DNA from 3 places in the Bradyrhizobium sp. TM239 genome. Region 1 is predicted to be linked to each of the others. Evidence: predicted binding sites of a transcription regulator. Region 1 holds the regulator's gene; each other region holds the start of a gene.
What was found. Region 1 encodes LexA, which represses DNA repair genes until DNA is damaged. Its sites were predicted from a motif close to TGTTCNNNNTGTGTTCNG; they were not measured.
Positions count from the first base shown of each region.

Region 1 (4,246 bases):
GACGAGTCGGGCTGCGTGACGCCGCTCGCGGACGGACGGCTGGTCGCGCTGGCCTCGCGCATCGACGCGTTGGCGGACGATTGCAGCCGGGCCGCGCTGGTGGTGACGTCAAGGCCCGCGCCGCCCGATTGTGCGGCGATGGTGGTGGATCGGCAGCGGCTCGTTCGCCAGGGCGCGCTGGCCCTGACGCAGCGTGGCGACGGCTTTTCGGTTCAGGCGGTGAGGGCGAGGGGCACCAACCGCCCGTGGTTGCCGGCCGGTGCCGCCGAAGGTGATTTCGACGGCAGCCTTGCGCCGAAGGCGGCTCCCCGCAACCGCGACGCAACGCCATCGGAGACCGACTTGCAGGCCGACGATTGACGCGGTCGATTACAGATACCAGGCCAGCACGGCTTCGAGCCTTGCGTTGCCGATGACCGGCAGGGCCACCATCCGGTTCAGCCCGGCTGCGCAGGCCTCGGATCCGGCGATCGAGCCGTCATGGGTGAGATCGTCGTTGAGCGCCGGCATGCCAGTGGCCCAGGCGCCGCCGATGCTGCCTTCGCCTCGGGCGATGAGTTTGGTCGCATAGAGCGCGGCAAGGTCGGTCTGCGCGCTGCAATCGCCGGCGCGAAAGACCAGCGCCGAGCGGCTCTCGTTCGGAACCCAGATCTCGAAGCGTCGCGCAATCGGCGTTGCCTGCGCGGAGAGGAATGTCAGAACCCAGGTTTGGTCGGTGCCGGTTCGGTAGGGCACGCCGACCCCCAGATTGATCCCGACCTTGGCGGCGTCCTCCCAGCGCAGGAAGCTCTTGGCGTCGTGCAGGTCCTTGATGATCAGCGGCAGGCCCGCCTTCCAGGTGCGTCCGGGCAGGCCGAAGCCGCGAGGAAACCTGGTGTGGCGGGAGTTGAATTCGAACATGTCCGCTGCGCCGTAATAGCCGTCGACGAGGCCCATCTCGTGGGAGAGATCAGGATCGTTGTGCCAGAGTTCGATCGCGCCGACATGCGCCTCGTCGTCGCCGCAGAACAGCACCATCACGGCTTGCAGGAATTCGCCTGCAAACACCGGCACCGCCACGCCGCAGGTGAGGCCGGCCGCGACGGCCTGCTCGGTCCGCTTGAAATAGGAGTTGGCGAATTTCGTGAGGATGACGGGATGGCCGGAGGCCCAGGCCTTGCCTGGAAGCCCCTCGTCATATCCGAAGTGCAGCTCTTCGCTGACGGCCTTGAACGCGGACAGCCCTTCGTCGTAGAGGCCACCGCCGAATTCCAGCCGCATGCGCGTCCGGTCAGGCACCCAGAGTTCAACGACGCGAATGAAGGTTTTCATCGAGCGTGTCCGCCGCCTCAAACCACGACAGCATCGGTCATTTGGCTGCGGAGCGGAGGTTCAAAATTCAGGCAGGACGGCCCAAACTTCGTGCGGCGACGAGGTGCGGCGGCGGCGGCGCTCACCGATCGAATTTCGTTAAACAAAAACCCACCGGGCTCGCCGGCATCGGCCGGCGACGGCATTTCAATCCTGGCCCCGGACCCGCCGGGCCGGAGGGCGTCAGCCGATCGGCAGTCGCGTGACCGTCGGGCGACTGTCGGCGATGATCTGCGGCTTGTGCTCGCGCTCGCCGATCGGCAGGGTCACCGGCAGTTGCAGCACGGTTGCGCGCTGGCCCTCGACGAGCTGCGTCACCAGCACGGATTTGCCGTCCGGGAATTCGATCGCATCATGATGGCGATCGGGAATGTGCGGATCGATCTTGCCGAACTTGCCGACGCGGGAGTTGACGGTGCGCGTCCAGATCCAGCGGTTGTCGTAACGGACGTTGTCGGCGAAGGCGAGCTCCGTTCCCGGCAGCAGGCAGACCGCGACCGAGAGATCGGCTTCGGAGGCGAAGCCGCGCGTCGAGGTGCCGCGGAATGTTGTCGTGACGATCGTCTCGCCGACTTCTGCGGGGCGCGTCGCGACGGCATGCAGGCTATAGTCACACATCGGGTGCTCCTCATTGCAGAGATAGCGACCCGCACCTCTTTTGGAGGCGCAGGCCTCTGTCAGAGTTGAAACACGCAACGCTCTGCTTCGTTGTAGGCAAATCTGCGGCTGGGATCCGCGAGCCCCGATCACATTATCTTTTCCATCTTTTCCGAATTCGATAGGAACAAAGCCGGCCTCCGTGCATTTGGGAGGCGCGCATCAAACGACCGGCGAGAGACCCGCCTGTATCGCCAACTCGGCTGCGATGGCTACGCGACTGCATTGCGGTCGTCGCGCGCTCGCGGCCGTGTCCTGGCCGACATGGCGATGCGATTTCGCGACAACGGCTTGCGATGCTGAGGAGCCATCAGCGTTGCTGCGGCTGCGCTCAAACGATCTGGCGCATTGGGCTGTCCCCCTCGAACTCGAAAGGCCGCGAAGCGATGTTGCTTCGCAGCGGCCTGCCGAGGATGTCGCGAAAGGAGGAGGGGGCCGGATAATCTGTGCAGAACCAGAAAGACTATCCAGCCGGAGCGGACCATCATCCGCTCCAATCTCTGATCGGCGACGCCGATCGAAGGCGCGCGCGAGGCGCCGAGTACTTCCGGTATCAGTACTTGCGGTAAAGCCCGATCAGCTTGCCCTGAATCTTCACGCGGTTCGGCGGCAGGATGCGCACCTCGTAAGCGGCATTGGCGGGCTCCAGCGCGATCGAGGCGCCGCGGCGACGGAAGCGCTTGAGCGTGGCTTCCTCGTCGTCGATCAGCGCCACAACGATATCGCCGGTATCGGCGCTCTCGTTGCGCTGGATCAGCGCCATGTCGCCGTCGAGGATGCCGGCCTCGACCATGGAATCGCCGCGCACTTCGAGCGCGTAATGCTCGCCGGAGCCGAGCATGTCGGGCGGCACGCTGATGGTGTGGCTGCGGGTCTGCAATGCCTCGATCGGGGTGCCGGCCGCGATGCGGCCCATCACCGGCACCGCCACGGGCCGCTCGCCCTCGTCTGCGGACGGGCTGGAGCTCGCGCGTACCTTGCCGAGATTGCCTTCGATGACGCTTGGCGTGAAGCCGCGTCGGTTGCCGGCGGCAGCCTGGAGCTCGGGCAGCTTGATCACTTCGATGGCCCGGGCGCGGTTGGGCAGGCGGCGGATGAAGCCGCGCTCCTCGAGCGCGGTGATCAGGCGATGGATGCCCGATTTCGAGCGCAGGTCGAGCGCATCCTTCATCTCGTCGAAGGACGGCGGCACGCCGCTTTCCTTCAAGCGTTCGCTGATGAACCGCAGAAGCTCGTATTGTTTGCGCGTTAACATCTCGACCAAAGTCCCCCGGTTGATGTCGTTCGATTCCGAGACGATGAATTCAGCGATAAGCCGCTGCATGCTCGAAACAAATCATGAACGGACACTATATGTTCGATATGTGTTCCGCAACTGCTTAATTTACCGTGAACAGAACGAAACTCACGGAATGCGTGTGGCCGCGCAGTTCAGACGGGGAGCCTTAGCATCTCGCAGGGGCTGCCGGCCTCGGCCTTCGGCGCAAACGGTGCGCGCACGAGAAGTACCTGTGCTGCAGCAAGATTCGCAAGCAGAGAGGAGTCTTGATGGCTGACGGGAAGGGCGACGAGGGTGCCGTCGTCGCGCAGCTCCAGGCGCGCGCGCAGATAGTCTTCGCGCTGGTCGTTGGCGCCGAGATCGCGGCCCAGTACGGCGCGCTCGCGATGATGATGAACAACCGAACGGCCCGACAGCGCCCGAATCAGCGGCACCATGAACAGGAACGCGCACACGTAGGACGATACGGGATTGCCGGGCAGGCCGATGACGCCCATCGCCCCTAGCCGTCCGTGCATCATCGGCTTGCCGGGCCGCATCGCGATCTTCCAGAACGCCATCGCGATGCCTTCGTCCTTGAGCGCCTGCTGGACCAGATCGTGGTCGCCGACCGATGCGCCCCCGGTCGTGATCAGGATGTCGGCGCCGCTTTCGCGCGCGCGGCGGATGCCGGCGGTGGTGGCCTCCAGCGTATCGGCGGCAACACCGAGGTCGATGGTCTCGGCGCCCTCGCTGCGGGCGAGCGCGTGCAGGGCGTAGCCGTTGGAATAGACGATCTGGCCGTGCCCGGGCGTGGTGCCCGGCATCACCAGTTCGTCGCCAGTGGCAAGGATCGCGACCCTCGGGCGGCGGCAAACGGCGAGATGCGGGTGATTCATGCCGGCGGCGAGGGCGAGATCGCGCTCTGTCAGACGGGTTCCCTTGCGCAGGAGGACGTCACCCTCGCGGAAATCGACGCCG
Region 1 is NZ_BTIR01000024.1:77,376-81,621, forward strand. It holds partial or broken gene AABA84_RS31580 (ComEC/Rec2 family competence protein) at 1-360, shown strand, start outside; gene AABA84_RS31585 (GAF domain-containing protein) at 370-1,311, opposite strand; gene AABA84_RS31590 (hypothetical protein) at 1,534-1,968, opposite strand; gene lexA (transcriptional repressor LexA) at 2,561-3,262, opposite strand; gene AABA84_RS31600 (molybdopterin molybdotransferase MoeA) at 3,439-4,246, opposite strand, start outside.

Region 2 (4,246 bases), on a different contig from region 1:
TGCGGAACTGCCACTGCCAGATTCCAGGGATCGCCGTCTTGGCGACAGTGAACTCGATGCCCCTGTGATTCATGGTGACCTCCCCACGATTCACTCTCCATGACTGCAAACATGTTGGGCGTCGTAATATTCCAGAGACAAGCAAATTCTGTCGGTAAGCCCCGGATAATTCGGGGATATCTCGAAAGCGCGCGTGCCCCGAAACAACCGAAGCCGGCGTTCGAAAGACGCCCGTCCGTGAGACAGTGAGGCTGTCGCATACCCGTGGTTCTCCGACCATGAACAGAGTTCCTGAGCTGCACGCGCTTGCGCGGTTCCGGCCACGGTTGCGGGATCCCATGCAAGCGGCATGTGCCTTGCTTGATCTGACGACAGCAAAAACAACGTGGGCCCGTCATGCTCGGCATTCCCCGCCGCTACAGTCATTTCGTCTTCGGCATCATCCAGTCCGGACTGACCTCGCTGATCGCGGCGGGGATCGCCAGCTTGCCTGCGGGCGGCGCGATGAGCTTCGTCGGGCACTGGATGGTGTCGTGGCTGATCGCATGGGCCGCGATGCTGCCGATCGTGCTGCTGGCCGCGCCCGCGATCCGCGCCTTCTCGTTGCTCCTGACGCGGGAGGAGAGGGATCCGCGAACCGCCGGCAGGCATGAAAAAGCCCCGCCTGGGGAGAGCCAGGCGGGGCAGAGAGTTATTGGAGGCTGAGGTGCTGGGCTGCAACACCATAGCCTCATCATCCTAGCCGGCCCCGCTTACGGCAGCCTGACAGGCGGCAGATTTCCGGGCCCAACGCCGGGGCCGCAGACTGGCCCCGCACCCGTCCCAATTTCGACATCCGTTCGCACAACTGCGGACACACCCGTCGGCAAGATTTCACACCGTTCGGCGCAGCCATGGGGGAAACGTGGCGCGCCGACCACGGGGTGGCATCATGGATAACGTAGAGCGGTCATTTGCCGCCGCGACAGCGGCTGGCTTCGTGGTGCTGGTGATCGGCCTCGTGCTGCTGGCGCTGCTGTAGCGACCGGCGCGCGGGCGGCAGCCGTGCCCTGCCAGGTTCAGGGACACGAGGCATGCCGCATTCTCAAAATTGGGAAAACAACCCCATGCACAGTAGGCGGCATGGAAATTCAGATGTCTTCTCAGTGGCTTAAGAGTAGAGTTTAGATACTTCATTGCGCGCGACCCGCCCTGTGGGCCGTGCGCCTCGCCCCGAGCTGCGATGCCGACTCCTTGCGGGTGACCTGGCGACCGCTCCGGGCGGCCACCTCTGCCGCCAGATCGTCGGGACGCCGTCAGCCGCCTCGCCGGCGTGTCGCCGGCCTTCAGTGAATCTCGATCTTGTTCAGGGGAAGCTGGAGCTCGGCGGCGCGCTCGTCGCGGTCCTTCTTGCGGAACTCGTTTTCCTGGCGCTCGAACTTCATCATCTCCTCATGCGCCGCCTCCAGCAGAGGTTTGCGCCTGATCGCGTCGCGCTGCGTGTTTTCCGTCATGACTGAGGTCCCCAGAGTTGCGGTCTCATCCTGGAGAAGGCCCAAGACCGCGAAAAGGTTCGATGCCGTAAGATTACGGAATTCTGACGGCGCCCGGCGGCGGCGTCTTTGATACGCGTCAGCTCCGGCCCGGGAAAGAGGTTGCGGCAGCCCTGCTATTTCGGCGGTTGCAGCCCGGAGGATATGGCCCAGTCGTGCAGCAGATGATTGGCGACGTCGGCCTGGCGAGCCTTCTTGAGCAGGGCGTCCCGCTCGGGCCCGGGCGGAAGCCTCAAGGCCTGTTCCTGGACCTGCTTCACCCATGCGGACAGCCGATCTTGAAGGGTCAACTGCTGCTTGAAACGTCGTCTCTTGAGCATGGCGCGCTCCTTTCCGTGCGAGGAAGGCGGGAGCACAATCGGTGTTCTCGTCACCGATTGTGGCCACGGTTGTGCGGTGACGAACGATTAAGGCCGGTTCACGGATCGGCGTCTGTTCAGTTGTGCGCACAAGGCGAATTGGGGAGGCGGAAGTAGAGAGAATCGCCGGCGGGCAAGCGGCGGGAATGAAAAGAGGCCGCCGACCAAGAGGGCCTCATTCGCGGTCGAGTTCGGCTTCCAAGGCGGCGCGTCCGATCTCCGTTATCCGATAAAGGCCGGTTCGTCCCTGTTCGAGAATCCCTAGCGCCAGGCAAAAAGAACATATTGCGAACCTAGAACAAATGGGGTACATTGGTTTTATCGCCGAGCCGCCTCGCCAATCGTTTGTCCCCCTAGCGAATCCTCGCCATAAGGAGCACGACCCAATGTCCGCCACTGCCCTGCGTATCGTCGAAGGATCTTCCATGGACAAGAGTAAAGCTCTGGCCGCCGCGCTCTCCCAGATCGAGCGCCAGTTCGGCAAGGGCTCGGTGATGAAGCTCGGCAAGAACGATCGATCGATGGATGTCGAGGCGGTGTCCTCCGGGTCGCTCGGGCTCGACATTGCGCTCGGCATCGGCGGCCTGCCGAAGGGGCGCGTCGTGGAAATCTACGGGCCGGAATCCTCGGGCAAGACCACGCTGGCGCTGCATACGGTGGCGGAAGCGCAGAAGAAGGGCGGCATCTGCGCCTTCATCGACGCCGAGCACGCGCTCGATCCGGTCTATGCGAGGAAGCTGGGCGTCAATATCGACGAGCTCCTGATCTCGCAGCCCGACACCGGCGAGCAGGCGCTGGAAATCTGCGACACGCTGGTGCGCTCGGGTGCGGTGGACGTTCTGGTGGTCGATTCGGTCGCGGCGCTGGTGCCGAAGGCCGAGCTCGAGGGCGAGATGGGCGATGCGCTGCCGGGCCTGCAGGCCCGTCTGATGAGCCAGGCGCTGCGCAAGCTGACGGCCTCCATCAACAAGTCCAACACCATGGTGATCTTCATCAACCAGATCCGCATGAAGATCGGTGTGATGTACGGCTCGCCGGAAACCACCACCGGCGGCAACGCGCTGAAATTCTATGCCTCCGTCCGCCTCGACATCCGCCGCATCGGCGCGATCAAGGAGCGCGACGAAGTGGTCGGCAACACCACCCGCGTCAAGGTCGTCAAGAACAAGCTGGCGCCGCCCTTCAAGCAGGTCGAGTTCGACATCATGTACGGCGAGGGCGTTTCCAAGATGGGCGAGATCCTCGATCTCGGCGTCAAGGCCGGCATCGTCGAGAAATCAGGCGCCTGGTTCTCCTATGACAGCCAGCGTCTCGGCCAGGGCCGCGAGAACTCGAAAGCGTTCCTGAAGGCCAATCCCGACATCACCGCCAAGATCGAGACCTCGATCCGCCAGAACTCCGGCCTGATCGCCGAGCAGATTCTCGCCGGCACGCCGGAGCGCGACGCCGACGGCGAGGAGCCGGCGGAGGAGTAAGACCTAACGCGAAGAGAGTTTTCGCGAGGAGCGGGCGCTGATGACGTTGAGTTGCCGACGTCGTCAGTGCCCGTTTCGTTTTGCGTAAGGGTGGGGTGCGCCGACGATGAAACGGATGATTCTGACCAGTTCGTCCGGCGCCGGTCTCACCTATGCCGATCGCGCTGACATGGTCATCCCGTTCATCTATCGCTTTGTTTCGGGGCCACTTCCGACGGCTGACCACCTCATCCGCTATCTCGGCTGGCGGGAGTCCAGGACGTGGGTCGACCAAATGCACTGGTCGGATTGCGTCCCCCTGCGTCAGTCGCCCCTCATCAGGCGCCAGGATCGAGCCGGTGCGTTGCTCTGGATCTGCGAAACTTACGGGGTCGATCTCATCGAACTGTGGTTCGATCCTGAACCCAATAGTCAATTGCAGTTGATCTGGATCCTTGATTACCTGCGCTTCAAGCCGTCACTTACTGAGAGTCTGAGACTACGACTCGTCGATTTCGATCTGCGCGGAGCAGATCCCTCAGAGCTTCGCCATCGTGACGTGAAGCAGTTCGATATCGCGGAAAGCGATCTTGAAGGCGCGACCCTCGCATGGGAGGCCTACCGCGCACCGACACCCGAGCTTTGCGCCGGGCTGCTCGACAGGCCGCTCGGCAAGCTGTCTTTCCTGAAGCCGGCCATGGAAGACCTGCTCGCAGAACTGCCGTCGCCGGCGACGGGACTGGGGGCGACCGAGACGCGGCTTCTCGAGCGGGTTGCAGGCGGACACAATCGTACCGATGAGCTGTTTCGGCCGGGCGCGCTGGGAACACGCGTGTTCGATCAGTGGGAATTGGGCGCGCTGCTTGAAGGGCTCGCATTCGGCCCTGCGCCAGCGATTGCG
Region 2 is NZ_BTIR01000009.1:82,160-86,405, forward strand. It holds gene AABA84_RS17170 (hypothetical protein) at 1-73, opposite strand, end outside; gene AABA84_RS17175 (DUF2798 domain-containing protein) at 397-705, shown strand; gene AABA84_RS17180 (hypothetical protein) at 1,326-1,493, opposite strand; gene AABA84_RS17185 (hypothetical protein) at 1,649-1,852, opposite strand; gene recA (recombinase RecA) at 2,278-3,366, shown strand; gene AABA84_RS17195 (hypothetical protein) at 3,473-4,246, shown strand, end outside.
Region 2: recA (recombinase RecA) is a predicted target of LexA. The motif match lies at 2,168-2,185, and genes of this name have one in related genera.

Region 3 (4,246 bases), on a different contig from region 1:
CAGGAAGGTGAGGCGCTCGCGGATCTCCTTCAGGATGCGGCCCGCGATCTCGTTCTGCTGCGCGTTCAGCGCCTCAGGCACGGTCTCGAACCATGCACCGGCGCCCTTCACGGATAGCTCGGAAATCTCGCCGATATGCTTGCCGCCGATCTTGACGCAGAGCGCCTCAGGCTTGAGCCGAAAGCCCTTGCAGCCCTCGCAGGGCACGTCGTGGAAATACTTGGCGAGCTCCTCGCGCGCCCACTCGCTCTCGGTCTCGCGATAGCGGCGGTTGATGTTGGTGATGACGCCTTCGAACGGCTTCTTGGTGTCGTAGGAGCGCACCCCGTCCTCGTAGGAGAACTTGATCTCGTCCTCGCCGGAGCCGTGGAGGATGGCGTCTTTCGTCTTCTTGGCCAGGTCCTTCCACTTGGTGGTCAGCGTGAACTTGTAGTGCTTGCCGAGCGCGGTCAGCGTCTGCACGTAATAGGGCGACGACGATTTGGCCCAGGGCGCGATCGCGCCCTTGCCGATGGCGAGCTCCTTGTCGGGGATGACGAGATCCTCGTCGACATGCTGCTCGACGCCGAGGCCGCCGCAGGCAGGACACGCGCCGTAGGGGTTGTTGAACGAGAACAGGCGCGGCTCGACCTCGGGAATGGTGAAGCCGGAGACCGGGCAGGCGAACTTTTCCGAGAACAGGATGCGCTCGGGTCCGCTCTTGTCGTGGATCTTGGCGGTCTTCTTCTTTTCCTCGGCGGGAGCTGCCGCCGGCGCGTCGGCGAATTCGACGACGGCAAGACCCTCGGCGAGCTTCAGCGCGGTCTCAAAGCTTTCGGCGAGGCGCTGGCCGATGTCGGCGCGCACCACGATGCGGTCGACCACGACGTCGATGTCGTGCGGGAATTTCTTGTCGAGCGTCGGCGCTTCCGCAAGCTCGTGGAAGGTGCCGTCGATCTTGACGCGCTGAAAGCCCTTCTTGAGCCATTCGGCGAGCTCCTTGCGGTACTCGCCCTTGCGACCGCGCACGACGGGGGCGAGCAGATACAGGCGGGTGCCCTCGGGCAGCGCCAGCACGCGGTCGACCATCTGCGAGACGGTCTGGCTTTCGATCGGCAGGCCCGTGGCCGGCGAATAGGGCACGCCGACGCGCGCCCACAAGAGCCGCATGTAGTCGTAGATCTCGGTGACGGTGCCGACGGTGGAGCGCGGGTTCTTCGAGGTCGTCTTCTGCTCGATCGAGATCGCCGGCGACAGGCCGTCGATCTGGTCGACGTCAGGCTTCTGCATCATCTCCAGGAACTGGCGCGCATAGGCCGACAGCGATTCGACGTAGCGGCGCTGGCCCTCGGCGTAGATGGTATCGAAGGCGAGCGAGGATTTGCCGGAGCCGGAGAGGCCGGTGAACACCACCAGCTTGTCGCGGGGAATCTCGACGTCAATGTTCTTGAGGTTGTGCTCGCGCGCGCCACGGATCGTAATTGCGCGCAGGCTGGAGCCCGCGTTCTGTTGTTGGCGCTTCGCCTTGATCACTTCATCCATCCGAGTTGCCCTCAAGGAATCCCATGGGTGCGCGACCGCGCCAATAAAAAAGGCGCGCTCGCCCGGAACCGGGATCGGCGCCGATGGGGTTGTCAGCGAACGTAGGAAGAACGGAGACGGATTTCCAGTGGGACTTGCGAATCGTCAACGGAATGTTGGCGCGCTGGCGGCAACTGGCAGCAGGGGCTTTGCGGAACTGCGCGGCAAGGTGCCGCGAAAACAAAAAGGCCGGCGCAAGGCCGGCCTTTCGTGACGATGGGACGTCGGTAGCGATCAGGACTTCAGATCAATACCGGGCGACCACGGGGCCGCCGAAGGTGTAGTTGAGGCGAACGGTGCCCATGTCGACGTCCTGCTTGATACGGTCGATACGGTCGTTGACGCCGAGGATCGTGAACGAGTTGTTGCGCTTGCCCATGAACAGATGGTCGTATTCGATCGCCACGGACCAGTTCGGTGCGAAACCGAATTCGATGCCGGTGCCGACCGCGCCACCCCAGCGCGTCTCGCTTGCGCTGTCGAGCACCACGCCGCCCACCAGGCCGTTGTATTTGGCGTGCGTGACGGCCGCGCCACCCTTCACGTACCAGAGCACGTTGTTCCAGGCATAGCCGACCTGGCCGGTGAACAGGCCAAGCGCGTCGATCTTGGTCTGGTTGACCAGCGGCCCAAGCACCAAGCTCGTATTCGAGCCCTTCAGGTTGGCCCAGTCGCCCTGGGCTTCAAGACCGAACACCCAGTTGGCCGACTGCCAGCGATAACCGACCTGTCCGCCGACGACGCCGCCGGTCGCATTGTGACAGCCTTCAGCCGTGTCCGGACCCGCAACACCGAAGATGTTGTTGACGTCCCAGCAGTTGCGGCTCGAGGCGCCGCCGCCGTTGATACCGATGTAGAAACCGCTCCAATTGTACATCGCGATCGGTGCGACTGGAGCCTTGGTGTAGGGGCGGGCCGCCAAATCGGCCGCCGAGGCCGGTGCCAACGCGCTGAGTGCGAACAAACCGGCCGAAGCCAGCAAAAGCTTCTTCATATCCATTCCCCAGTTCCGTTTCTCTTTCTGACCTTCCGGAAAGCGGAAGAGCCAGCGGAGCTATGACCCGACTAATGTCATTGCTTTACACCATTAAAGCCAAAGGTTGTGTCACCCGGACGCCACATCTCTCCCGAAATGCTAGCGAGCGAGCGGGCTGGGGCGCAAAAACAAAAAGGCCGGCGCAAGGCCGGCCTTTCGTGACGATGTGACGTCGGTAGTGATCAGTACTTCGCAGATCAGTACTTGGCAACCACCGGGGCGCCGAAGTGGTAGTTCACGCCGACCTGCACGGTGTGGAAGTTGAGCGTGCCGGTGGTGATCGGAGCGCCGAGACCGGAGAAGTAGGTCTCGCCACCGAGGCTGCGATAGAGGTACTCGCCCTTGACCGACCACTGCGGAGCGAAGAACGCCTCGACGCCGGCGCCGACGGTCCAGCCCGAGTGGAACTTGCTGTCGGAGACAGTCACGCCGAGCGCGCTGACGCTGACCTTGTTGTCGATCCAGGCGTAACCACCGGTGCCGTAGAACAGCACGTTGTTGACGGCCCAGCCGATGCGGCCGCGGACGGTGCCGAGCGCGTCGGTCTTGGACGACACGGTGACGCCGAGAGCGCTCGCCGAAGCGCTGACGTCAGCCCAGGAGCCATCGGCCTCGATGCCGAACACGACGTTGCCGGTCTGCCAGTTGTAGCCGGCGGTGCCGCCGACGAAGCCACCCTTCATCTTCGGGTCGCCGGAAGCGTTTTCCCAGGCGCCGCCACCGACGATACCGAGGTAGAAGCCGGTCCAGTTGTAGACGGCCGCTGCCGGAGCGATCGGAGCCTTGGTGTAGGGGCGAGCTGCGAGATCGGCCGCCGAGGCGGGCGCAGCGAGAGCGAACAGACAGGCCGAAGCCAACAAAACCTTCTTCATTTCAACTAATCCCAGTCCCAGTTTCTGTTGTTGCCTTCCGTTCCCGGAAGGGCAGCGGACTCAACGGCCCAACTGACGCCGTACTTACACCACCAAAGCCGCAAGTTGTGTCTCCGAAAAGCCACAGCGGTCGAAAAGGTGATGGTTACTGACTTATTGCCTCCGGTTTCATGGTCGCGCCAAACGAAAAAGGCCGGCGCGAGGCCGGCCTTAGACTTCAACGATGTCAGATAGATATCAGTAGCGCGCGGCGACCGGCGCACCCCAGTTGAAGTGATAGTTCACACCTGCCTTGACCGTGTGAACGGTATCGGTCCACTCGGAGCGATTGGTGGGCACGGCGGAGTACTGGATCGTGCTCTTGCCGAAGTCGATGTAGTTGTATTCGACCTTGGCCGACCAGTTCGGAGCGAACATGTATTCCGCGCCGGCGCCGACGGTCCAACCCCAGCGGGTGTTGTTCTGGATGAAGACGTTTCCGGGGATGCCATCGTAGCGGTGCTGAATGTCGCCGACTGCAGCGCCGCCGCTGACGAACAAGAGAGCGGGACCGGTGGAATAGCCGAGACGGCCCTTGATGTCGCCGAAGCCACGGATTCTCGTGAAGTAGGTGTCGCCGAGGCCGGCATTGATCTCGGCAGAACGGCCGTTGATGTCAGCCCAATGGTAGTCGCCCTCGATGCCGAACACCCAGTTGGCCGCCTGCCAGTTGTAGCCGAACACGCCGCCGACAAAGCCGCCGGTGGTGTCGTAGTTCTGACTTCCGGCAAAGATCGCC
Region 3 is NZ_BTIR01000008.1:569,595-573,840, reverse strand. It holds gene uvrA (excinuclease ABC subunit UvrA) at 1-1,521, opposite strand, end outside; gene AABA84_RS16480 (outer membrane protein) at 1,808-2,554, opposite strand; gene AABA84_RS16475 (outer membrane protein) at 2,794-3,468, opposite strand; gene AABA84_RS16470 (outer membrane protein) at 3,706-4,246, opposite strand, start outside.
Region 3: uvrA (excinuclease ABC subunit UvrA) is a predicted target of LexA. The motif match lies at 1,617-1,634, and genes of this name have one in related genera.